Regions from separate parts of the Phascolarctobacterium faecium genome, predicted to be linked through region 2. Evidence: riboswitches for the same ligand, from Rfam matches in the RefSeq annotation. Region 2 holds a riboswitch; each other region holds the start of a gene.
The links. A riboswitch is a leader RNA that binds a small molecule or an ion and turns the genes downstream of it on or off. The one in region 2 is predicted to bind cobalamin.
Positions count from the first base shown of each region.

Region 1 (8,189 bases), 140 kb from region 2:
GACTTCTACTATTTTTTCCTTACTCAGGTGTTCTCCACGGACAAGGCACGCCAAAGCAGCTCCATTAGTTACACCGGCATTGATGCAAATATCGTTGAACAAGCCTTCTGCACTTCCAAAAACACCCAGCAGTGAATAGCCCATCAATATCTTTTTATCACTGACTGGTATCGTATCAGTCACTTCTTTTACAAACGTTGTTTTTTTGTCAAGTTCTTTAATAACTATACTTCCCTGTTTCTTTTCATTCACAGCTTCTGATAATTTTATGATTCTTTTTCGTACCATATCCAGCGTAGTCGGGATTTTTGTAATATAGACCTTAAGTCCAACATCTTTTAAGGACTGGATAAATGCAGTGTTTGAATTTTCCTGCACTATAACAAGATCAGGTTTAATAGCAAGAATTTGCTCTGCACTTACCTTTTGCGGTAATTTTAGAGGAATCTGCGCAGCTTTATCTGCAATCAACGATATTTTAGGATCAGCAGCAGGTTCTGAAATGGCTGCAATCCTCTCTAATGGAACCAAATCAGTGAGAATTTCTTCAAGGCTGAGCGTTGTGGCATAGATTCTCTTAGGCGTATCTGTAAAATATAAAATATTACCTTTGTCATCAACCACCTGATACTGAGTTTTAACTTCTGTTTTTTCAGTAACTGAAACAGTTTTGTCAAAACTACATCCCGTTATTCCTAATATCATAATTATGACTAAAATAAAACTGCGCATTTATCTCTCCTGATTAAATTAAGTTTTAGAAGCTATATTCATATCCAAGCATAAAGTTTCTGCCAAGATTGTGATAGTTAGTATCACCGTTAGTTGTAATATCAATTCTATCCAAAATATTATTTAAATGGAAAAATATTTTGTGATTATCCTCAGGTTTGTATGATAAATCAAGGTCTGTAAAAAACTGTGGTTTAATATTTCTTTCGGTAGCAGTATTAGAAATTCTATGTCCTACAAAATTTCCTGATAACATTCCGTTAAATTTATTTTTGTTGTAATTAAGAGTACCATTGATCTGATAACGTCCATAACAGTCATGCCAGCCTAAATCTCCATATTCTTCTTCATTTCTTGCCTGAGGCTTGCTATATGTTAAGCCAATATTACTGCTCCAATTTTTATCATGGACAGTAGTACATGACAATTCAATACCAGTATTGCGGAAATCTTGATTAACATAATAAATGTCATCATTTTTGTCACGAGCAGCTTTTAAATAATCTTTTATGTCATAACTATATAATGCAACTCTCCATGATCTTTTATTTTCATTTAATTTATAACCGATTTCATAATGAGTCCCTTGCTCAGGCTTAAGATCTGTTGTAGGCAAAATATTAGAAGTTCCATATATCTGTGTTAAATTTGGCATTCTGAAAGATTTTCCTGCTTTGGCATAAAAACTGCTGTTTTCATTAACTTTGTAAAGATATTGTACTTCCGGTGTAAATTTACTTAAATCCTCATTTTCAGTTGTAACCTTAGTACCATCTTTTTTGGTTTCTGTTGCCTTGGAACCTACTGCCCAAGTTTCACGCATATTAAAAAGCAAATTTTGCTTTTCATCTATGCTCATATCATATGAAAGGTATAAAGAATAATTATTCCTATCATAACTCATACTATTTGAAGTACCACGTAAATCCATATCTTCTTTTTGGAATCCAGCACCAACTAATAAAGAATTTTGCCCAATATCAAATTTTTTCTGTATATTCAAATTCGTATTATGACCTTTTCGCCAACTATTAAGAGTAGGATTTTTCCAACCGTTTCCTGAAGGTGAAATCTTATCATAAGTTTTTTCCTGAGTTCCATACGACACATGTGCTTTCCAACCATCTTTATCATAACTTACCAAAAAGTTATTGTCTGTATCATAATAATCTCTCAACTCAGTATATTTTTTGCTAACAGCATCTTTCTGCATATAGCGGTGTTCATTTTTAGAATAATTATGAGTAAAAATCAGTCCATCTGTTATCTGGTAATTCCACATAACACTTTTGCGCTCCCCTTTACCATAATCAAAAATACTACCTGTAGTTTTACCGTCAGCAAGACTGCTTATACCATCAGCTTTTCCACGATTTTCCAGTCCCGCAACAACACTGAATTTATCGGCACCTAAAGAAATATCATAACGCTCTTTTCCAAAATTTCCAGCAGAAAATTTAACTTTGTTATTTATCCTTTTTTTGGTAATAATATTTATTACCCCTCCTGTTGCTTCACTTCCATATAATACAGAACCACCACCTCTTACGATCTCAATTTTCTCAATTGCGCCACTGGGAATATCTTCAAGGTTATATTTACCATCCATATTCATAGGAACTCCATTAAGTAAAACCAAAGTTCCTACCTGGGCTCCACGAATCATTATTTTACTCGTCATCGTACCCATAGCTGCGCCGTTAAATCCCTGTGACTGTACAGTAACTCCTAAGGTATTCTGTAACACGTCAAATGCGTTATTAGCTCCACTTTCTTCTATTCGTTTAACATCATATACTTCTACCGCAGCCGGTGTATCTAGATCCTTCGTTTCAAAACCTTGTGCTGTTACTATCATTGGATCAAGTGTGAAAACCTGTTCCGGTTCTTCTGCATACCCTGATGTGCCCCCCCAGATGACACTGCCAGTTATCAATGCGATCATCAGAGTATTTTTTCCTAAGCTTTGCTTCATCAAATTCAACTTCCTTTCAAATTTTAATTCATTGATACCCTTCTTTAAATATAGTCGTAAAAATAGAAACTCCTCCTTCTCTGAAAACAGATAAGGAGGATACAGACAAAATTTACTGTCATATCTTCCCTATACTGTCTCTCGCAGACATAGAGTTGCTGGTAAATTCTGACTCAAGCAGTTTTAATCACTGCTAATACAGCGGCGGGACCGTGTTAGATTCTCACTAACTTTTACTCGTTATAGATTACCAGTACTTAATATTAAATTCATTTTACTACTATGTGTGATATAATACTATGTATAGTCATTAGACAGTCAAGAGGTTGGTGAAAATTTATGGAAAAAAATAAAAAAAATTTATTTACAACAGGAGAACTGGCTTCCTTGTGTAATATTCATCGCAAAACCTTGCTTTTTTATGACAGGCTTGGCCTGATCAAACCAGAGTTTATTGATAATAACGGTTACCGTTATTATGCCCGACGACAATTCTTTTCCTTAGAGATCATCTTGGCGTTACGAAAATTAGATATATCTTTACCGGAAATTGGTGAGTATCTTAATAATAAATCTACATCTAATTACAAAAACTTACTTGCCAAACATGCCAATATATTAGATCAGCTTTTGCTTAATCTTCAAAAAATGCGCAGTGAGCTTAATGACAGAATCAACTTCTTAGAAAATACTGAATCTTTACCTGTAGAATCGGTTCATTTAACAGCAGAAGCCGAAGAATATCTTTTTTTAAGCGATCCGGTTCCGCAGAATGCTGATTTAAAAATCAGAACAAAAATCTCGGCTCAGCATTTATCAACTTTGGCTGATTATGTTACTTTTAACAATCATGTTTCGGGTTATATACTTGATAAGACTGCTTTTATAGCTGGTAAACGGCCCCATACCAAGTATTTTTACCAATCATTTTCTCAGCCTTTTGATTCGCCTTACTTTTTTCTTAAATCTGCAGGATCATATGCAACAATTTACTTTGAAGGTATTTATTGTTCGTACGGTAAACCACATGTCACTATGCTCTACCAGTATTTACAGGATAATAACCTGCAGGCGGTCAGCGATCTTTATATGACTTCAATCAGAAATCATTGGGTTACCAATGATAATGGCAGCTATTTAAACAAACTTTCAGTAAAAGTCAAAAAAATAACAGTAGAATTTTAAATTCTACTGTTATTTTTATCTTTTTTATTCTTTAACTATTGCCGCACCCTGTTCAGTAAAGTTGATTATTGAACCACCCGGCAATTCAATTTCTACACCATTGTCTTTCCATTTTAAAGGCTCTTTTACTGTACAGTTTGTTACTTCACCGTCTGGAGTAAAGCTGACTATGCTTTTTCCTTTAAATTCAACAAAACCTGCATTCTCCATATCTACGGCATTATTTTGCCAGCCAACGGGTCGCAGTTTAGTATCTTCTGCCAAAGTCCCCTTTTTTACTGCACCATCATTATAAAAATCAAGGATGGTGCCGCTTTTAAAGGCTATAAACCCATATTTTTCTGAACCAAGGCCAACAGTTGTTTCATCAGCTATAGTGCCATTAAGTACCGTTCCCTGTTCGCTGAAGGTCACAGCTGTACCGCCTTTATAACGGATATGCCCATAACTGGAAAGTGCTATATTGTAGGTACTGTTATTGTTCCAATATCTGTAATAACGCGGGAAAAACGGGCTGCGGTTAGTATATGCAGAAACAAAATAATAATCGTTAATAATACGCTGCCACCCTTGTGGACGCAAATAGGTATCACTTGCCAGTACACCGCTGATAACAGCTCCATTATCATTAAGACTGGCCGTTGTACCTTTTTTAAACTTTATCTGGTCTCCTACAGTCCAGCCCTGAGGATAAAGCTCTTCACTTTTTGTAAGACCTTTACTGGTTGGAGCCGCAAATACACTGCTGCATAAAGCACACAGGCTTATGACTACTGCTGTTTTTGCCAAAATACTTTTTGTTTGCATTTTGATCAGTCCTTTCTGTATTTTACAATTTATAATTTAGCACTTTCATTATCATGATTCAAATTAGCTTAATTACAAAAATAAAATTAAATTTCTGCTGTTTAAACAAGCGGATTCACAATTCTTATTATTTATATTCTATCATAGCTTTTGATGATGAATATTTAATTTTCAAAAAACAAATGACTCCAACACATAGGTGCAGGAGTCATTTGTTTCATTTAATGTTTTTTTTATTTTGTTCTTTAAATGCTGCTTCCTGCCACAAATACCAAACCCCCAAAGAACGCCATGGACGCCATGTTTCTGTAAGCGTAGTTATTTGCCCACGTTTGGGTATATCATCTAACCCCTTCAACTCTTTCAGTTCTTTTTTAAAAATAAAATCTGCCGAAGGAACTACATCAGTCCTGCACAAGGCAAGCAATAAAAACATTTCAATAGTCCACTGCCCTAAACCGCGAATTTGGACAAGCTGCTTAGTTATTTCAGCATCAGTCATTTCAGAAAATTTTTCTATAGTTACCTGACCTGCAACAGCTGCTTCAGCAAAACTTTTCAAATATTCGGCTTTCTGTTTTACCAGTCCCTGTTCGCACAAGGCTTCAATGGAAACTTCCACTACCGCCTGTGGCTGCAGTGGATTTCCTAAAAATTTTCCTAGTTTTTCCAGTAATTGCAGACTGACATCAGGTGGTAACTGCTGTGAAACAATACCTGTAACTAATGTCCCGAAATACTTCTCCTTTGGCTCAGGTTTCAATTCACACACAGGAAACCTATCGATCAATGGGATCAGCTCAGGCGCATGTTCACGCAGATATTTGGCTCCTGCAGCCCAATCTGGGGTTTTGAGCATGATACATCCTCCTTATTTACTTTGGTTATTCAACGAAACAGTACTATCGTTGATATTACTTATGATTATACGCTAAAACGGTTATTTTGCAAAGCCGCTGAAAAGTAATTTAGTAAAATTACAGAAAATCCTTGCATCATTCATGGTTTTATGGTATTATTTATATCTGTCAGGACTACTGACAAATGGCCCGGTGGTTCAGTTGGTTAGAATGCCGCCCTGTCACGGCGGAGGTCGTGGGTTCGAGTCCCATCCGGGTCGCCATTTGCGGAAATAGCTCAGTGGTAGAGCACCTCCTTGCCAAGGAGGGGGTCGCGAGTTCGAATCTCGTTTTCCGCTCCATTTTAGGGGTATAGCTCAACTGGTAGAGTAGCGGTCTCCAAAACCGTTGGTTGTGGGTTCGATTCCTACTGCCCCTGCCACGCAAAAGTAAGCTGCAGACGATGTCTGCAGCTTTTTTATTTTAATATGTCTAAAATAAAACCAAGGGAAGTCAGCTGTAATGCCTGACCTCCCTTGGTTACTAATTATAAAAAAGGACTGTCCTTACTTTGATAGTCTATTTTATATTTATCAGGATTAGCTTTGACAATAGCTAACAGTGCCTTGCCTTCACTTCCATATTCATCCGCCTGCTCTTTTACTTCATTTTGCAGATCAAGCATCCACGGCACTAAAGGCGGCATCCATCTTAGCAAGCAGGCGGCAAGTTCATCAAGATTATCTCCTTCTAAAATATGATCTCTGATTACAATATGCATCTTTTTTCCCCCTTTTACACGCATTCTCTATTATAACAAAAATCATATAAAAATAAAGTCCGATCACTTTATTATAAGCGATCGGACTTTATTTTTATACTATCAACACTGTACAATTTATTTTCCGGTACGACCACGTTTAGTAAAAGGCTTACCTTCTTTACAAAGTGGGCAGTCCTCTTCTTTAAATGTTGGTACATCAAGATGCAGTAAAGCTTCAGTACGAATACCAAAATCAACTTTACCGCCGCTGCGGTCAACCAAAAGCCCAATACCGACCGGAATGCCGCCATGTTCTTTAACAACATCCAGAACTTCCATAACACTGCCGCCAGTTGTAACGATATCTTCAACGATCAGTACACGAGTTCCTTTGGGAATCTCAAAACCGCGTTTTAAAGTCATTTTACCATTTTCGCGTTCGGTAAAAATAGCACGGGTATCAAGCGCTTTACCAACTTCGTGCGCCAGCAGGATACCGCCTGTCATTGGACCTACTACCAATTCTACATTATCAGCAGCATAACGTTCAGCCAACTCCTGACAAAGCTTTTCTGTGTATTTAGGATGCTGCAGCACATTGAATTTTTCTACATACATAGGGCTGTGCAAACCACTGGTCAACAAAAAATGTCCGTGAAGCACGGCTTCAGTTTCTTCTAAAAGCTGCATTACTTCTTTTTCTTGCAACATATCAAACACCTCTGATTTCTGCTACGATACTTTGTGCCGCAGCAATTTTATCTTCTGCTTTAGTAATAGGACGCCCTACTACGATATGGCTGGAACCATTTTTAAATGCTCCGGCAGGAGTAGCGATACGGCTTTGGTCATCTATAGACGCACCAGCCGGACGTACACCGGGCGTAACGATCAAAAACTCGGGACCACAGGCACTTCGAATACCTGCAGCTTCCTGTGGCGAGGCAACGACACCATCCATGCCAGCTTCCTGTGCCAGCTTTGCCAAAGCAATAACCTGCTCTGCAATAGTGTTCTTATAATTAAGATCACCAAACTGCTCATCATCCATACTGGTCAAAATAGTAACAGCAATCAGTTTCGGCGCCGGGCGTCCCAATTTTGCAGCAGCTTCACGCACAGATTTAACAGCTGCCTGCATCATCTTTTTACCGCCTACGGCATGTACATTCATCATATCTGCACCTAAACCAGTAAGAACCGCCAAAGCACCTGCAACGGTATTGGGAATGTCCTGTAATTTTAAGTCAAGAAACACCTGCTTATTATGACCTTTGAGGAAGCGTATCATTTCACTTCCCGCAGCATAATAAAGCTCCATACCAACCTTATAATGGCTGACATTATCTCCTAATTCCAATACTACTGCTTTAGCCTGTTCCATTGTGGGGAAATCCAAAGCTACGATCAAACGATCGTCATGATTCATCCTGCCACCCCCTTAACGTTTTACAGCGCGTTTCAGATGGATCTTACCTTCTGGCAACGCCAAACCGATCATATCTTTAAGTTTTTTAATGCCATGCTTATCCATATATTCCAAAATACCATGTGAAATAGTTTCTGCAATACAAGGATTGGTAAAATTAACAGTTCCTACAGCAACTGCGCTGGCACCTGCCAGAAAAAATTCTATCGCATCTTCTGCTGTCATAATGCCGCCCATACCGATAATAGGCACATGTACGTTCTGAGCAACCTGATAACACATCCGCACTGCAACAGGACGTACAGCCGGACCGCTAAGTCCGCCTATAACATTGCCTAAAACCGGCTTTTGCCTGTCAATATCTATTTTCATACCAATCAAGGTGTTGATCAGTGAAATAGCGTCAGTTCCCGCCGCTTCTACAGCCTGGGCCATGGCTACGATATCGGTCACGTTGGG
Region 1 covers NZ_AP019004.1:1,927,464-1,935,652, forward strand. The annotation lists gene PFJ30894_RS09280 (ABC transporter substrate-binding protein) at 1-732, opposite strand, end outside; gene PFJ30894_RS12055 (TonB-dependent receptor plug domain-containing protein) at 758-2,707, opposite strand; cobalamin riboswitch at 2,851-2,977, opposite strand; gene PFJ30894_RS09290 (MerR family DNA-binding transcriptional regulator) at 3,047-3,892, shown strand; gene PFJ30894_RS09295 (hypothetical protein) at 3,917-4,699, opposite strand; gene PFJ30894_RS09300 (DNA-3-methyladenine glycosylase family protein) at 4,917-5,558, opposite strand; tRNA gene PFJ30894_RS09305 (tRNA-Asp) at 5,746-5,822, shown strand; tRNA gene PFJ30894_RS09310 (tRNA-Gly) at 5,826-5,900, shown strand; tRNA gene PFJ30894_RS09315 (tRNA-Trp) at 5,905-5,980, shown strand; gene PFJ30894_RS09320 (hypothetical protein) at 6,086-6,319, opposite strand; gene pyrE (orotate phosphoribosyltransferase) at 6,437-7,012, opposite strand; gene pyrF (orotidine-5'-phosphate decarboxylase) at 7,014-7,730, opposite strand; gene PFJ30894_RS09335 (dihydroorotate dehydrogenase) at 7,743-8,189, opposite strand, start outside.
Region 1: another riboswitch for cobalamin. It lies ahead of PFJ30894_RS12055 (TonB-dependent receptor plug domain-containing protein); the one in region 2 lies ahead of PFJ30894_RS08740 (TonB-dependent receptor plug domain-containing protein).

Region 2 (8,189 bases):
GCCCATTTGAGAAAAATATGCTATGAGTTTTTTTATTTCTTCAAGACTTTGTTGATCTTGACCCGTTGTTGGTTCATCCAAAAGCAGTAGTTTGGGATTTCTTGCCAGCAAGGCTCCCAAAACTACCCTTAAACGCTGCCCTTTACTTAATGCGAGTGGAAAATCATTCGTATTATTTTCCAGTTTTAGTTTTTCAAGAAGCTCCCATACAACCTCTTTCCTAACTTTTTTATTTTTCCATGTTAATTCTTCCCAAACACTGTCAGCCAACAACATTAAGTCAGGTTCCTGACGTAAATAGCCTATTTCATATGCTCGTTCTCCAACCGTTCCACCCAACAAATCCAGTTCGCCTGACGACAGTTCTGCTAATCCACCCAACAAATTGATCAATGTGCTTTTTCCTGCACCGTTAAACCCCATCAGCGCTACAGTTTCACCTTTATAAAGCTCAAAATCTATACCTTGCAACGTATCGCTTGTAGAACCAGGATAACGATACCTTATGGCCTTGCCAGTTACGATTGCTTCACTACAAGCTTTTTTTGATCTTACGGTCAGTGCTGTTTTTTCTATTTTACATTCGCTTTTGATCAAATCAACAACTTTACTCGTTTCGTCTATCAGTTTAGACAAATGCAGAAACCGGCACAATTTAACTTTTTGCGGCTCTCTCAAACCATATTTCTCTGCAGAACCAATTTTTTGCCAGGCTAGTTCTATTGGACCATCATAAATAACTTCACCTTCAAACATCACTGCCAGACGCGGAAAATATTTTGCAAGTTCATTGACACGATGTTCAACTACAATGATAGTTATACCGTCTATACGATTTAAAGATACTAATAATTGCAAAAAATCCTCAACACCCTGTGGATTCATCTGACTTACCGGTTCGTCTAAAACCAAAAGCTTAGGTTTCGTGATGAGTACTGAAGCCAGAGCCAATCGCTGCCTTTGTCCTCCTGATAAAGTATGAATACTATTTTGTTCAAAACCGGCAAGTCCAACTCGCTCTAATACTTTTTGTACTTCAACTGAAATTATATTCTCATCAAGCCCCTGATTTTCAAGCGCAAAACCTACTTCGTCAGAAACAGTCATCGCAAAAAGCTGATCATCCGGCGATTGATAAACAGTACCAACCAATATTCCAATATCTTCAGGCGTCATCTCCGCTGTATCTTTATTATTCAGATAAATTTTCCCATCAAGTTCACCGGCGCCGGCAGTATTTAAAAGACCGCTGACAGCTTTAATGAGCGTAGACTTGCCGCAACCGCTGCAACCGGCCAAAAGCAGCATTTCGCCTTCTGTTACATGCAGAGACAAATGTTTTAATGTAGGAATTTTGCGTGTTTTATATCGGTATGAAACGTCACTTATTCTCAGCATATCATTCTCCCATAACCTGCTGCAATTTTATTCCAACCTTATAGCCAAGCCACGAACCAATACTGCTGTAGAGTAAACCGTTGATAAGCATATAAAGACCGATATACCAATCAGCATAATATAATCTGTAAAAAAACATCATTTGTTCTAAATTAATCATCGTTATAAATGCATCCGCAGTACCAATCAATATAGCAACTATAAAAACATATCCCGAGGTCAATTCTTGTTTTCTATAAAATCCACTGATATACAAAATGCTTTCCAACACAACTATATATACCATATAACTTAGTATACCAAGAGGAGTAAAGCGGCCAAACATAAGTCCTGCTAACATCCACTTCAATAAAAACATGAGTGCCACTATACCCGGCTTTCTGTAAATAACCAGTAAAGACATAACTAAAAGGTATAACAAAACCCCGTTCAATACTCCTGTAAGCAATCCGGAAAAAGGCCCTAAAAACACATGCAGCAAATCACCAAATAAAGTCGTCGGCACAACAATGCTGCCAAAAGCCACAGCCGCAAACAACGCAATAGTAATAGCGCCTTTAGCGCCAATATCAAAAATACATTTTTTTAATTGACCAATTGTTAAACAGACTAAAATAAAACAACCAAATGAAAAAGCTACAGCAAATAAACCCATACTACGTTTTTTAGCAATAGTTATGGGTACCTCCTGTATTTTTTCCTGCCCATTACCGAATACAGTCACACGTAAATTATATTCACCTTCCACAACTCTGAAATAATCTACATATAAGGGTATAATAAAAGCCTGACTTTTCTTGCCGTCTAATGATATCATCGCCGTAGACGCATCTTCTATTCCTGATTTCCCAGACCACCCATGCTCAGTTTCATTATCACTCTGACTGGCAGTACATAATCCAACAGCTGTTTCTCCAGTAGACTTATCTATCAACTCAGCTCTAAATTTCAAGATTCTTGTATCCTGCTGCGGATTACGCATCTCTAACAGCAGATGTGCTGCCGGATGATTAAAAACAGCCGCCCAATTAGTAGCACCATCCCCAGTCATTCTATTACGAAAAGATTCTAAGGCAGTGTCTTTAATATAAATAGTTCTCTCTTGGATACGATCATCTTTATTTCCCAAATTATCTACAGGCAAAGTAACAGATTGGATATACCAGTTAAATTTGGAACTGTCCAACTGTTTTTCTTGTAGGTTTATAGCATCTGCGTTTTTTTCTCCAAATTCATGAGTAAAGGTAATATTATTATTCTTTTGCCAACTCTTGCCGCTAACTTTAACAACAATGTCATGTTTTCCTTCGGTAAGTTTTTCATTAGCCCTTAAATAAAGTAAATCAAAATTCTGTCCATAATTAGCTGGTAAAGTCCAACTTCTTTTAATAATCAGCCCTTTACCTGTTTTCACTCCCTGCCAGTCATCGTCTTCATTAAAAGTCAAACCTTCCGGCAATAGAATTTCTACATTGACATCCTGAGGTTCAGGTGCATCATAGCTTTCAATATTTATATAGAATGGATTAGTTGCACTCCCCACAGTTTTATAAATATTTTTATGTTCCAAACTATAAGGATAAACGGTTTCTAAATTTATACCTTCTGCAAACGCAGTCTGCGAAAGCATAAAAACAGCTATCACAATCCAACAAAAATTCCTTTTTATCATACATATCCCTTGCAGCAAATAAGTTCCAGCAATTCTCTATCGCGCTGGTATCTGCTGCTGTCCTCTTTTGTACTTATTTCAATTATCTCATTTGTGTTGTGGCTACGAATAACTCTGACTGGAGCATGATAAGCTTTACTCAAAACAGTCTCCGTAAATACATCGTCAGGCTTTCCGTCAGCAATAACAGTACCGTCTCCCAATAAAATTATTCTACTGCAGTATTTAGCAGCCAAATTCAATTCATGAACTACCATTAAGATAGTTTTTCCCATTTCAGTTAATGATTTACTAAAGCGAAAAATCTCTTCCTGATAGACCATATCTAATCCTGTTGTAGGTTCATCTAAAAATAAAATCGGCGTTTGCTGCGCCAAAACCTTAGCCAGCAAAATCCGCTGTTTTTGCCCGCCGGAGACTTCATTTACTGGCCTCTCTGCTAATTCTCTAGTACCGGTATATTCCATACATTTTAGCGCTAATTCTTCATCGGCGATACTTTCGCCTTTCCACCACTTCATATAAGGATAACGTCCTGCAAGCACTATATCTTTACCAGTATAGCCAAACCCAACTTCTACACTTTGCTGCAAGTAAGCAACCTCACGAGCCAGTTCTTTTTCAGCAAAGCTTTCCAGATTACGACCAAAATACAAAATATCACCGCTTTGCTTTGACAGCAAACCGCGGATCGTTTTCAGCAGTGTACTTTTGCCAGCGCCATTACAACCAATAATACCTACTATCTCGCCTTTATTTATCTTGGCATTAATATTTTGCAGAACTTTTTTATTTCCATAGCCAATCGATAAATCTCTCAGTTCAATAATAGTTTCTGTCATAATAGCCTCCTGATTTTATAAAACTATTTTAAGATAAGTTTATATTAAAAGTAAATCTCTGCTATTTCCTAAATCAAATGTTATATTAAAACTTATGTCTGAAATCAAGTTATATAGGCGGCTTTCAACGCCGCCTATAATATTTTAAAATTTATAATTATAGCTCAGCAAGAAATTGAAAGGAGTAGAATAATATTCTGATCCACTATGACTTAAATTGTCTTCTCTATTAAGCAAATTATCCAGTGTCAGCGAAATAGAGTTTTGTTTATCAGCATTATAGGTAGTTGTCAGACTTGTGAGAAAATAAGGTTTTTCACTAAACGACTGCTTACTGCTAGGAGTCTCAACCCTTTGAGCTAAATAAGTACCTTGTAAACTTGTTATCCATTTATCTTTTGTATAATTAATGCCACCATTCAATTGCCATCTTCCATACTTTCTATCCCAATAGGGCTTTTTAGTTCCCTTAACCTTAGGATCACCATAATTTATGCCCCAATTATAAGTAAATCCATCTTTACCAATAATATCACAAGTTATTTCCACACCTGTATTTTTAAAATCTTCATTAGTATATTTATATTCCGTTTTACTACTATCCCAGGTTGCAGTAATATTATCTGTGATATCAATATGATAAATAGCTGCTTTCCAACTATGATTGTCACTAACCCGCTTCCATCCTAATTCATAATTAGTTCCTTTTTGCGGCTTTAAATCGGGATTAGAGACAGCACTGTCACTAGCACCATACATTTGTGAAAAAGTAGGCATAATAAATGATTGTCCAACACTAGCATACAATGAATCATTTTCTGTTAATTTATGCAAATACTGACCAGACATACTAAAATTATCATAATTCTGGTCTTTATACCCACCAGTAGTCCATGTTTCACGTGCCCCAAAAATAAATTCATTTTTTTCATCAAATTTGTAGTCATATTGCCCATAAACAGCATAAATATTTCTTGACGTTACTTGATCAGGAGATTTATGGCCATCTTTACCATAATCATCATAAAACTCATTTTGATAACTGCTTCCCAAAATCAAATTGGCTTTATTTCCAAACTCCCACTTTTTTTGTATATCAGCTCCATATGTACGATTTTTCTCATCTGTATCATACATTTTTCCAGAATAAGCACCGCTTGTTGTGTAATTAGTATATCCATCTGCCATTAATTTATTCTGGTTATAATAGAAATTCCCCTTAACACTGTCATCTTGATATGTCATCTGCATTAAATTTTGCTTTGTTACATATTCTCTATTCTGTTGCAATGCTCCGCCTTTGGGAACGCTTTTATATCCATCATCAAACCATGTATCATATTTTACATTTGTTTCAAAATAATTATATAAAAAATTCCAGTTATCATTAATTTTATAGTTCAAAAATAAATTATTTTTATGAGAACTGTTCATATCTGTATGTTTGTCACCTTTATCATGTGAACGTGAAATTGTATCAACCTTTCCCCATTTTTCCAAGTTATAACCAACGCTTAATTTATCAGCATTAACAGTAGCATTGTATTTTTGTTGACCGTAATTACCAACTCCGGCAGTTACTGAATTTTTAAAATCTTGTTTAGTTATAATATTAATAACACCGCCCATTGCTTCACTACCGTAAAGCACGGATCCCCCACCTTTTACTATCTCAACTTTCTCAATACTATCAATAGGTATAGCATCTAAAAAATATTTTCCTCTCAAATTCATAGGAGATCCATTTAGCATAATCAAAGTACCATTACTTACACCTCTAATGGCTATTTCATTAGCCATTGTCCCCATAGCACCACCACCAGGTGCAAACGTTTTATAAACCAATCCAGGCACACGCCCCAAAGCAACCTGCAAATTCTGCGCACCTGTTGCTTTTAAATCTTCACTAGTCAGGATTGTAGTTGATGCAGGTACATCAACATCTCTTTTTTCTGTCCGTGTTGCAGTTACTACCATTGGATCTAACGTAAATACTTGATTTGGTTCCTCAGCATGTACTGCAGTACCCCCCCAGATGACATTTCCAGTTACCAGTGCTATCATCAAAGCACTTATACCAATACTCTTTTCCAACATACTCTACTTCCTTTCAGAATTTTTTGTATTTATTGAAATAAAAGCATTTTCTATACCCATTCTTTAATGGCCTTATAGTATTTACTTTTATTAACAATCGGCTAATAAAAATAAAAATGCCTCCTGCTGAAAGCAAAAGGCATAAAACAGCTTAACTACAATAGAAAAACTGCTACATTACCTTACTGTCACACGCAGTAGTAACAAATAATCAGGCAGTTCTTCTGACTTAGGTTCAACGTTTATTCAAGCCTTCCCAGATATTTCCAGTGGCATAAATTTGAATTCACTCACCATTACAGCGACGGGATCGTATGGGATTTACACCCAACTTCTCTATTAAGACTAGCGTCACCTGATTTACGAAATATTTAATTTAATTAAGTATAATATAAATCTATTTATTTTTCAATATATACTATCAAATTCATATTGTGTCTTATTAGGGCAATATTTCTGTATTTATTTTCAAGAAATAAGTACTGGATTTTCTGCTGCATCGTTTTATCTACATTTTTTATATTAGTGGTTTTAAAATATTTTATTTATAGTTATAATAGGCAGCACAGTGTGCCGCCTATTAATTTTAGTTTTAGAAAGAATAATTGTAGGTTAGTGTCCAATTGAATGGTAATCCATAATTTTCATAATCGTTCACGACATCTTTTTTATCTAAAATATTATAGAAATTTAATGCTACAGAATTATTCTTATCTGCACTGTATTGTAATGTAGCATTCATTATATTTCTATTTGGAAGAGCATAATATCTATTACCACTAGAAGTAACTTCATGATAATAGCTATCATTCCTGTCTCCTAAGAAAAGATAGTTTAATCCTGCATTAAACTTATTCTTCTGATATCCAATTCCTGCCACAAATTGAAGTCTTGCATTGTCCTGTACCCATTCACCAGAATCATTTATTTCTGGATTAGAATAGGTAACACCAAGATTATATCGCCAATTATCGCCAACTAATTTTGTATATTCAACTTCAATGCCTGTATTCCGAAAATCGCCTTTATTAATTTGTATTTCAGCCTTAGTATTCGTACCTATACCTAATTCTTCTTCGCTTGCCCATCCAAATTTATTACTGATATCCATATTAAACACGGCAAGTTTTAAAGAACTCGAATTAGTTATCTTTTTCATTCCAGTTTCATACGTCCAACCTTCTTGAGGCTTTAACCCACGTGATTTTTTCAAGTTGTGTGCATCTTTATCTGTCGTATAGAATTGGCTGTTCATTGCAGGCATAATAAATGATTTACCTATATTTGTATACCAAGTCAAATTTTCATTAAATTTATATAATGTTTGTAATTGTGGCAAAAATACATTTTGGTCTGTATCAAAATCATTGATGGCTTCCCCACGCAATCCCAAAGTAGCACTAAATTTAGGTGCAAATTGGTGAGTATAAGACGTATAAAGTCCTAAACTTGTTCTATCAGACTTTTGAAAAGTATATTTATAATTTTGATAAAAATCACGTTTAATTGCAATACCCGCAATTAAGCTATCTTTATCTCCATTAAAAGACCAACCCTTCTGAGTATCTGATGTTATATTGAACATTTTATAAGATCCACCAGATACTGAAAATTCTTTTTCATTACTCTTTTTTTGATTTGAAGTAAACCAGCGGCTATTAAAAGAAAATACAGATTTTAATTTGTTACTTGTATCATCATAAACTAAACTAGCTGTGTCACGATTATCGTCATATTTATATGATGTTCCTAGCTTATCAGCAGCTGCTTTAGAACGAGTTATCTGAAATCTATTAAGATCTGATTTTGAATGGTTATAATTTAACGTCAAATTCTTCCCTATATTACCTGTAATAAAAATACTTTCTTTTCTGGATTTTCCTAAAGTATTATAATTATTTTTTTTGCTTCCTGATGAGCTTGCATATTCTCCATAAGGAAATTTACGGGTTTGAGGATTAACTTCATCATAATAATCTTTATCATAATAAACTGAAAAATATTCATTTTGATGGCCAACTGACCATTTATCTGTATAATTACCAATAGTTCCGGATATTGTTGTTTTTGCAGAACCAGAAGCTTTTTTTGTTATTATATTAATTACCCCACCCATAGCTTCGGCCCCATACAAAGTTGCATTAGAGCCACGAACAATTTCTATTTTCTCTATGCTGTCC
Region 2 covers NZ_AP019004.1:1,788,314-1,796,502, forward strand. The annotation lists gene PFJ30894_RS08725 (ABC transporter ATP-binding protein) at 1-1,398, opposite strand, end outside; gene PFJ30894_RS08730 (hypothetical protein) at 1,400-2,968, opposite strand; gene PFJ30894_RS08735 (ABC transporter ATP-binding protein) at 3,067-3,912, opposite strand; gene PFJ30894_RS08740 (TonB-dependent receptor plug domain-containing protein) at 4,057-6,009, opposite strand; cobalamin riboswitch at 6,207-6,383, opposite strand; gene PFJ30894_RS08745 (TonB-dependent receptor plug domain-containing protein) at 6,602-8,189, opposite strand, start outside.

Region 3 (8,189 bases), 910 kb from region 2:
CGTGATGATGATCATGTCCGCAGCCCTGACTGTTATGTTCATGTAAATTTTCTAAAGCATGCTGTGTTTTGCTCATTTTCCAGCCTCCTTACTTTTACTGTAATCTTATTATAACACATGAGCAAATATTCATATATAGTTTTTTGAAAAATTTTACAAAACTTTTGAGAAAAATAATACAGGCAGCTTCCATTCATTTAATATGGAAACTGCCTGTTAAAATAGCCTTAATCTTTCTCAAAATACCTGCTTCAGTTACTGCAAATTTAGAAGGTTACCTGTAAACGATTCCAAATAATCTGAGAATCACGTCCGCTTTCTTTACCTTCCAAATCATAGTAATCCAAATTATAAACCATATTCTTGGCCAAAGTATAATTTATACCAACACCATAACCTTTAAAGCCTTCTTTAGTGAAGTATCCCCAGTCACCAGCTTTCATCGTATGAGCAATAAATGTACCTGCCCCCTGATCATAATAATTTCCCCAAAGTCCCCAGGTCCCCTGTTTGGCGGCCTTGGCACCCTTATAAGCAGCACTGATGACAAAGCCGTCCGTATCAGCACCTTTTTCAACAGCTTTATCAGAAATATCAGAATTAAGATACATCGCCCCTAAAATAAAGTCACCAAAATTATAATTTGCCCCTGCATTCCAGACCGCGTTATTAGAAATTTTCGTAAACCCGGCATCTAAATCTTCAAATCTATCATAACCGGCAGCTAAATCCAAGCGGCCGATTTTACCAGATAAACTGGCGCCATAGGCCTTATCTGCCATATAACCGGAATCTTTTTCAGTAATTTGCCCCCAATAGCCGCTAATTTTTACATTTTTACCATATGTTAACTGAATAACTTCTGCAGTATCGTCATAAAGGTTGCCATTAGCTAAAAATACTGGCGCTTTCCCTGCCATAACATTAAATCCACCCAATTTACCTGTAACATAGGCTTGATTGAGTTTGGTATCTTCATCACCGGAATCATTAGCAAGATTCTGGTCATTTTGAATACGGGCCGTATAAGTCCAGTCTTCATTTACACTGCCATTTACAAATAAACGAGTGCGCAGACGATTTTTTGCAACACTGCCTTTGTCTTTCTTAAAATCTCCGTCACGCCCTGCATATTCATAACGGATTTGTCCTGTAATCTTCACATTATCCGCTTTTTTCTCTAAAGCTGCTACGCGTACTCCCAAGCTGTCCAGTTCATCGGCAAATTCTACAGCCAGGCGGTCAACATTAGCGCCTTTAGCCATAGCTTTTGCTACAATTTGTGCCATTTCATAACGTGTCATCAGACGTTCGCCGCCAAAATTACCATCGCCATAACCATCAATAATTCCGGCTGCCGCCAGTCTGTTAACGGCATCATAAGCCCAATGCCCGGCCGGAACATCAGAAAAAGGATTAGCGGCATACACTGAAGCAGTCACTCCCAGCACCATTGCCATAGCAAGCACCAAAGTTTTTTTCATCATAATCAACTCCTAAAAAATATATATGCTAAGCACACTTTTACCGATTTTATATTTTTAAAAGCGTACTTATTTGGCTGTGTTTAAATATGAATAAATAAGTATTTATTCATCAAAAAATATTTTTATATTGCAGCACCCATTAAGACTGCTGCAATATACTAAAAAATTATTTAACAAAATGACAGGCTGCAAAATGACCTTTCTTAATTTCTTGCAATTGTGGTTTTTCGCTTCTGCAAATTTCCTGGCAATACTCGCAGCGGCTCTGAAATGGGCACCCCAGCGGCAAAGCCAATGGACTCGGAATATCGCCTTCTAACGGCTGAATTTTTTCTCCAGGTTTGAAATCCACTTTAAAGATAGATTTTATCAAAGCTTTAGTATAAGGATGGACACCATTAACAGACAAACGACCTTTTTCCAATAATTCTACTACATTACCAAGATACATGACCGCGACCTGATGGCTCATCAAATCAACCAGACCAATATCATGACAGACAAAAAGATATGTAATATCTTTTTCCCGCTGCAGCCGTACCAGCAATTCACAAATTTTTTCCTGTACAGAAACATCCAGCGCTGAAGTGGCTTCATCGCAGACAATAATCTGCGGTTCCAGAGAAAGTGCCCTGGCTATACCCAAACGCTGACGCTGACCTCCGCTCATACTATGAGGAAAACGGTCTTTGAATTCCACTGGCAGCTCCACCATTTGTAATAACTCTGCAGCTTTTGCGTCAACTTCAGAATTTTTCAGTAACCCAAAATTCAATAAAGGCTCACATAAAATATCTTTTACCCGCATTTTCGGATTAAAAGCCGCTGTAGGATCCTGAAAAACCATTTGTATTTTTCGGCGGTTCTGGCGAAGCGCTTCTCCCTCCAATTTCAAAATGTTCTGTCCTTCAAATATTACTTCGCCCTCTGTCGCCGGATGGATCTGTAAAATAGTTCTGACCAAAGTACTTTTGCCGCAGCCGCTTTCACCAATAATGCCAAGAGTCTGTCCCTTGTAAGCATTTAAATTTACTTTATCACAGGCAGTGAGAACCTTGCCGCCATCTACCTGAAACTTTTTCGTCAGATTTTTTACTTCCAATACTATTTCTGGCGGTAATGCAACTCCATCACGGTCGCAGTTACAGTTCTCATGCGGGTGTAATTTTACGTTCTCAGGCATAATAACGCTTACCTCCCACAACCGGAACAGCCGCCAGCAGTTCCTTAGTATATTCATGCTGTGGATCGCCGATAATCTCTTCCCGCAGTCCGCTCTCCACAACCATACCATTCTGCATCACAACGATTTTATTTGACATATACGAAGCTACACCCAAATTATGAGTAACTATGATCACCGCGGCATTGTATTCGTCACGAACATCAACGATCTGCCTGATGATCTGCGCCTGCGTTGTGACATCAAGCGCGCTTGTAGGCTCATCAGCCAAAAGCAGTTTCGGGCTGAAGGTCATCGCCAAAGCTATACCTACACGCTGGCGCATCCCCCCTGATAATTCGAACGGATAACTGCGCATTACATTGTCAGGATTGGGCATCCTTACATCATCAAGCATCTTAATAGCCAGATCATAAGCTTCCCGTCTGGAAATCTGCGGCGCATGAGTCAGAATATAATCAATAAACTGTTCGCCGATACGGCGAATAGGGTTGATCATATTACCGCTGTCCTGAAAAATCATAGAAATCTCAGTCCCACACATTTCACGCCATTGCTGCGGCGTATTATCCAGCAGGTTTCTGCCGTCAAAAATGATATTGCCGCCGCTTACATGTCCATTACCCGGCAAACAGCCCATAATAGCACGTATCACCGTTGTTTTACCGCTGCCGCTCTCGCCAACGATAGATAAAATCTCACCCTTTTTCAATTCTATATTGGCACCAGTTACGGTAGCCTTGCTGCCGTAACTGATATCCAAATCTGTAACTTTTAAAAGCATTACAGTGTCCCTTCTTCCCACAGATTATTTCTGGGCAGGCTTGATCTCCTTCGTCAGCCAGTAATAATCACACGGTAAAATTTCTGCATTGGCAATAGAATTATTACTGATCATATTTGTCTGCGGATAACCAAAAATAATCGTTGCCGCATCATCAAGAATAATTTTCTGCATATCGATTACTAATTGACGACGTTTCGCCGGGTCAAATTCTACTGCCAGCTTATCGCTCAGAGCATCATAGGCAGGATTGCTGTAACCGCTGCCGTTCTGCGGATTATTACCGTTAACATTTGTTTTCCAGTACTGATTGATAAAGACCTCGGGGTCGCCTGCCTGCAGAGTAAGAATATTGGAAATCAGCAAGTCATATTCACCTCGCACACCAATCCCGTCCAAAACATTGTAATCAACATTTTTCAGGTTAACCTTGATACCAACCTTTTTAGCATCGGACTGGGTAGCTTCAGCAAACAAAGGCAATTCTGCGCGACCGCTGTAGAAAATAAAGTCCATCTCCAGATTTTTACCTTCTTTATCAACATAGCCATCGCCATTGGTATCTTTCCAGCCAGCCTCTTCCAACAGTTTCTTAGCACGTTCTACATTATAGGTATTAGGATCTTTTAACTGATCAAATCCATAATCGACAGAAGGCGGCATCAACGGTCCGCCAGAAGTAAATGTGTCCTTCAGTAAAACCTTACAGTAGGTTTCACGGTCCAAAGATGACAGCAACGCTTCTCGAACACGTTTATCATACATCGGCTTGCCTTCCTTAACGTTAATACGTGCCAATACGTCACGCAGGGAAGCAATAGCACTGATATTGTACTTATCTTTGTTGCTGAACAACGACATGTCGCCTGGAGCAATATTGATTGCCATATCAATCTCACCGGACTGCAGGGCCATAGCGCGTGTATTGGGATCATCAATAGTCGGGATCTCAACATGCTTAAACGGTACTTCGCCATCCCAGTAATTAGGATTAGCATCCATAACAGCTTTAGCTTTACTGTACGTATTGACCATATATGGACCGGTACAGATAGGCCCTTGCTTAGCATAATCACGGTCAGTTACACTGGTGTCAATAATAATAAAAAGCGGATCACCAAGCATTCCCGGTAATGTAGCAACAGGAGTGTGAGTTTTGATCATCAACGTCTGCCCGTCAGCACTGATATTGTCATATTCAAACATTGCTCTGGCACGGGCGGCTTTTTCAAAAGTACGTTCAATAGATTTTTTTACAGCCTCTGCAGTTACTTTGTTACCGTTTGAAAATTTTGCTTTATCATTGATTTTAAAAGTCCAGGTAAGCTTATCGTCACTGACCTGCCAATTTTCTGCCAGCCACGGAGTAGAATTCATTTTTTCATCAAATTTTACCAGACATTCACCTAAGCCGTAACGCATAACAATCCAGCCAAAGTAGTTATCTGTTGGTTCCAGACTGTCGGCAAAATTAGTAACGCCAAATTTCAAAGTGTCTTTGGCTGCCGCAGCTTTTTTGTCATCGCCGCCACAACCGGCTGAAGCAAATGCCATCAAGCCTATCATTGCAACAGCTGCTGTAAATTTAATAGTTTTTTTCATCATACATCTCCCTTTCAAATCCTTTTTATTTTATTGACTGTATATAAAACTTTATTCAACAGCTGAACTTAATCTTCCTGACGCGGGTCAAGCACATCACGCAAACTGTCGCCCCATAGGTTAAAGACTACTACCGTCAGAAAAATAGCCAGACCGGGAAAAAACATCAGCCAGGGAGCCGTCTGCAGCTGCTGACGGCCTTCATTTAGCATCAATCCCCATTCAGGAGCCGGCGGCTGCGAACCGAAACCTAAAAATGAAAGCCCTGCCAGTTCCATCATCATAGCGCCGATATCCGAAGCTGCTGTAATAATCATTAACGGTAAAATATTAGGCACGATATGTTTCCACAAAATATGTGTCGGTTTACCGCCGTTGACAACTGCCGCTTCGACAAAATCACGTTTTTTTATCTTTAATACCATACTGCGTGCCAAACGAGCGTATTTAGTCCAGGTAACGATAGTCAAAGCGATAATCGCATTGATCAGACTGCCGCCCATGATACCGGCAATAGCAATGGCCAGTATCATCCCGGGAAAGGAAATCATCATATCAGAAATACGCATAATAACCGTATCTACCTTACCGCCAAAATAACCGGCCAGAACACCCAGCAAAGTGCCTACTGCAAAAATGACCGCTACCAACAGCAAAACACTGCTCAGAGAATAGCTGGCACCATACAAAACCCGACTGAAATTATCTCGCCCCAGCTTATCAGTTCCAAAAAGATGTTCACTCGAAGGCGGCAGATAAGCATTTTTCATCGTAGCTTCCAACGGATCATAAGGAGCTAGCAACGGCGCCGCTAACGCAATCCCTATCAAAAGCAGCACCAAAAAACTGGAAAAGGCAAAAGCACGATTATTCTTTAATCCGTTAATAAGATTCTCCATGCTATCTACCTTCCTTTCGCAGGCGCGGATCAAGCCGGTTATAAGAAATATCAACAACTAGATTGATGACCATATACATAAGGGCGATCCATAAAACAATCCCCTGTACAAGCTGAAAGTCACGATAAATAATTGACTGGACCGCTAAATAACCAAGTCCCGGCCAGGAAAAAACGATCTCTACTACTGCCGCACCACCCAGCAGGTTGCCGAATGACAGCCCCAGCAATGTGATCAAAGGCAGCATCGCATTCGGCAATACTTCCCGCCAAAGGATATAGCTTTCACTCATGCCTCTTGCCCTAGCACCGACAACGTAATCCTGATTGAGTTCTTCCAAAACCGTCGTCCTTACCTGACGTGTATATTTGGCTGCCATAACTATACCCAACGTCGTAGCTGGCAAAATCAGAGTCTCCAGACTTACTCTGCCACCGACAATTGGCAGCCAGCCTAATTTTAAACCAAAAATCCACAATAGCATCAGCCCCATCCAAAAATTAGGGATTGAGACACCAAAAAAAGTCAGACCTCTCACAGCATAATCAAAAACACTGTTGCGTTTGACAGCAGAATAAATACCCAAAGGCAGTGAAAACACCAACATAAAAAGTGTAGAAGCCAGCGCTAATATCAATGTCGCCGGCAGTGACTGCATCAATTCTTCAACAACAGGTTTTTTAACCATATAGGAAAACCCAAAATCACCCTGTACCGCTCTTCCTAACCAATCTAAATATTGAAAAATAAAAGGCTTATCCAAACCCAATTCATGTCTCAGCGCATCAATCTCAACCTGACTGACAACAATATCCTCATTACCGGCAATCATTTGCCTGACCGGATCACCTGGCGACAGCATAACTAAAGCAAATGTTACAAAGCTGATACCCAAAAGCACCAATACGATTTGCCCGATCCTGCCCCAAATCTGTTTGTTTTTCAAAGCTTCCCATCTCCTTACAAAAAAATCTCCTGCAGCCATGAACCACGGATGCAGGAGATCATAAAATATTGTTTAAACAGGCAAGACTGCCTATTTAAGTCAAATTTCAGGAACTAGCTGCTGATCCGTCACCCGCGGATATGGCAAAAATCAAAGGCTGCGATCTGACTTACGCAATATGCGCTTACAGTGGCGTGACCGTGCCGGATTTACACCGGACTTCCCTAATTCAACCTTGAGGCACCTTTGATAAAATTATTAAGTTGTATTAATATTAGCACAAACCATATACTTAGTAAACACTTTTATTTAATCTTATAAATCTTTTCTCCAAGCTTTCTCAATGAATAAAATAATATTAAAGACTGAATCCCAACAAATATTAAAAACGATATCCATAAGCCATCATTGCCAAGTAAAGGTACTAACAGTCTCTCCACAGGCCAAAATACAGCTAAAGCAATCAGCATCATATTTCTTATAGGAACCGTATAAGTAGCACCTGTAAACATTCCATAAAGAGCTAGGCCTATGCCAGCTATCAAAGGATAAATAAGAACATAATATTTGTAAGTTTCTGCTAACACAGCTACTTCCTCTAAGTCTGTAAAGCAATTTATTAAAAATGTACTGCCAAATGTAAATCCAAGCATTAACAGAAACACCAACACAAACAACCATTTATAGGTCATTTTTAAAATCTGCCAAAATAATGCCCTGTTTTTCTGTCCCAGAGCCCTTCCTGAAAAAACAGAAGCACCATTAGCCATACCGTCGACCAAGAACGACATGATATCTTTCAGCTGAAACAGTACGGCATTCGCTGCCAGCACTACAGTTCCTAATGCAGCACCGGCAGCAGCAATAATATTGTTAACTGTCAGCAGGCAAGCCGTACGAATCATTAAATTAGTATTGACCAAAAGTATTTTCGTTAGCTCCTCAGGCTCTATAACGGTTTTATAATCAAAATTTTTATAATCAAAGTTACCATAAAGATACATTAGCCAACAGCCTGCGGCAGCGCCATAAAGCTGACTTAAAAGTGTAGCCCAGGCTACTCCTTCAATATCAAAATGTAATACAAATACAAACAATACACTAAGTATCATATTCAGGACATTGCTTGAAACCTGCATAAATACAGAAGCACGTACTTTTGTCTGCCCCATCAGCCATCCTAACGACACATAATTGAACAGTACCAGCGGTGCTCCCCAAATCAAAATTTCATAGTAAGCCGAACAGAGTTCTGCTACATCCGAAGCCGGAGCAACCAATGACAGAT
Region 3 covers NZ_AP019004.1:879,303-887,491, reverse strand. The annotation lists gene PFJ30894_RS04315 (S-layer homology domain-containing protein) at 267-1,487, opposite strand; gene PFJ30894_RS04310 (ABC transporter ATP-binding protein) at 1,654-2,727, opposite strand; gene PFJ30894_RS04305 (ABC transporter ATP-binding protein) at 2,663-3,454, opposite strand; gene PFJ30894_RS04300 (ABC transporter substrate-binding protein) at 3,479-5,056, opposite strand; gene nikC (nickel transporter permease) at 5,125-5,955, opposite strand; gene nikB (nickel ABC transporter permease) at 5,957-6,901, opposite strand; adenosylcobalamin (AdoCbl) riboswitch at 7,016-7,153, opposite strand; gene PFJ30894_RS04285 (MATE family efflux transporter) at 7,207-8,189, opposite strand, start outside.
Region 3: another riboswitch for cobalamin. It lies ahead of nikB (nickel ABC transporter permease); the one in region 2 lies ahead of PFJ30894_RS08740 (TonB-dependent receptor plug domain-containing protein).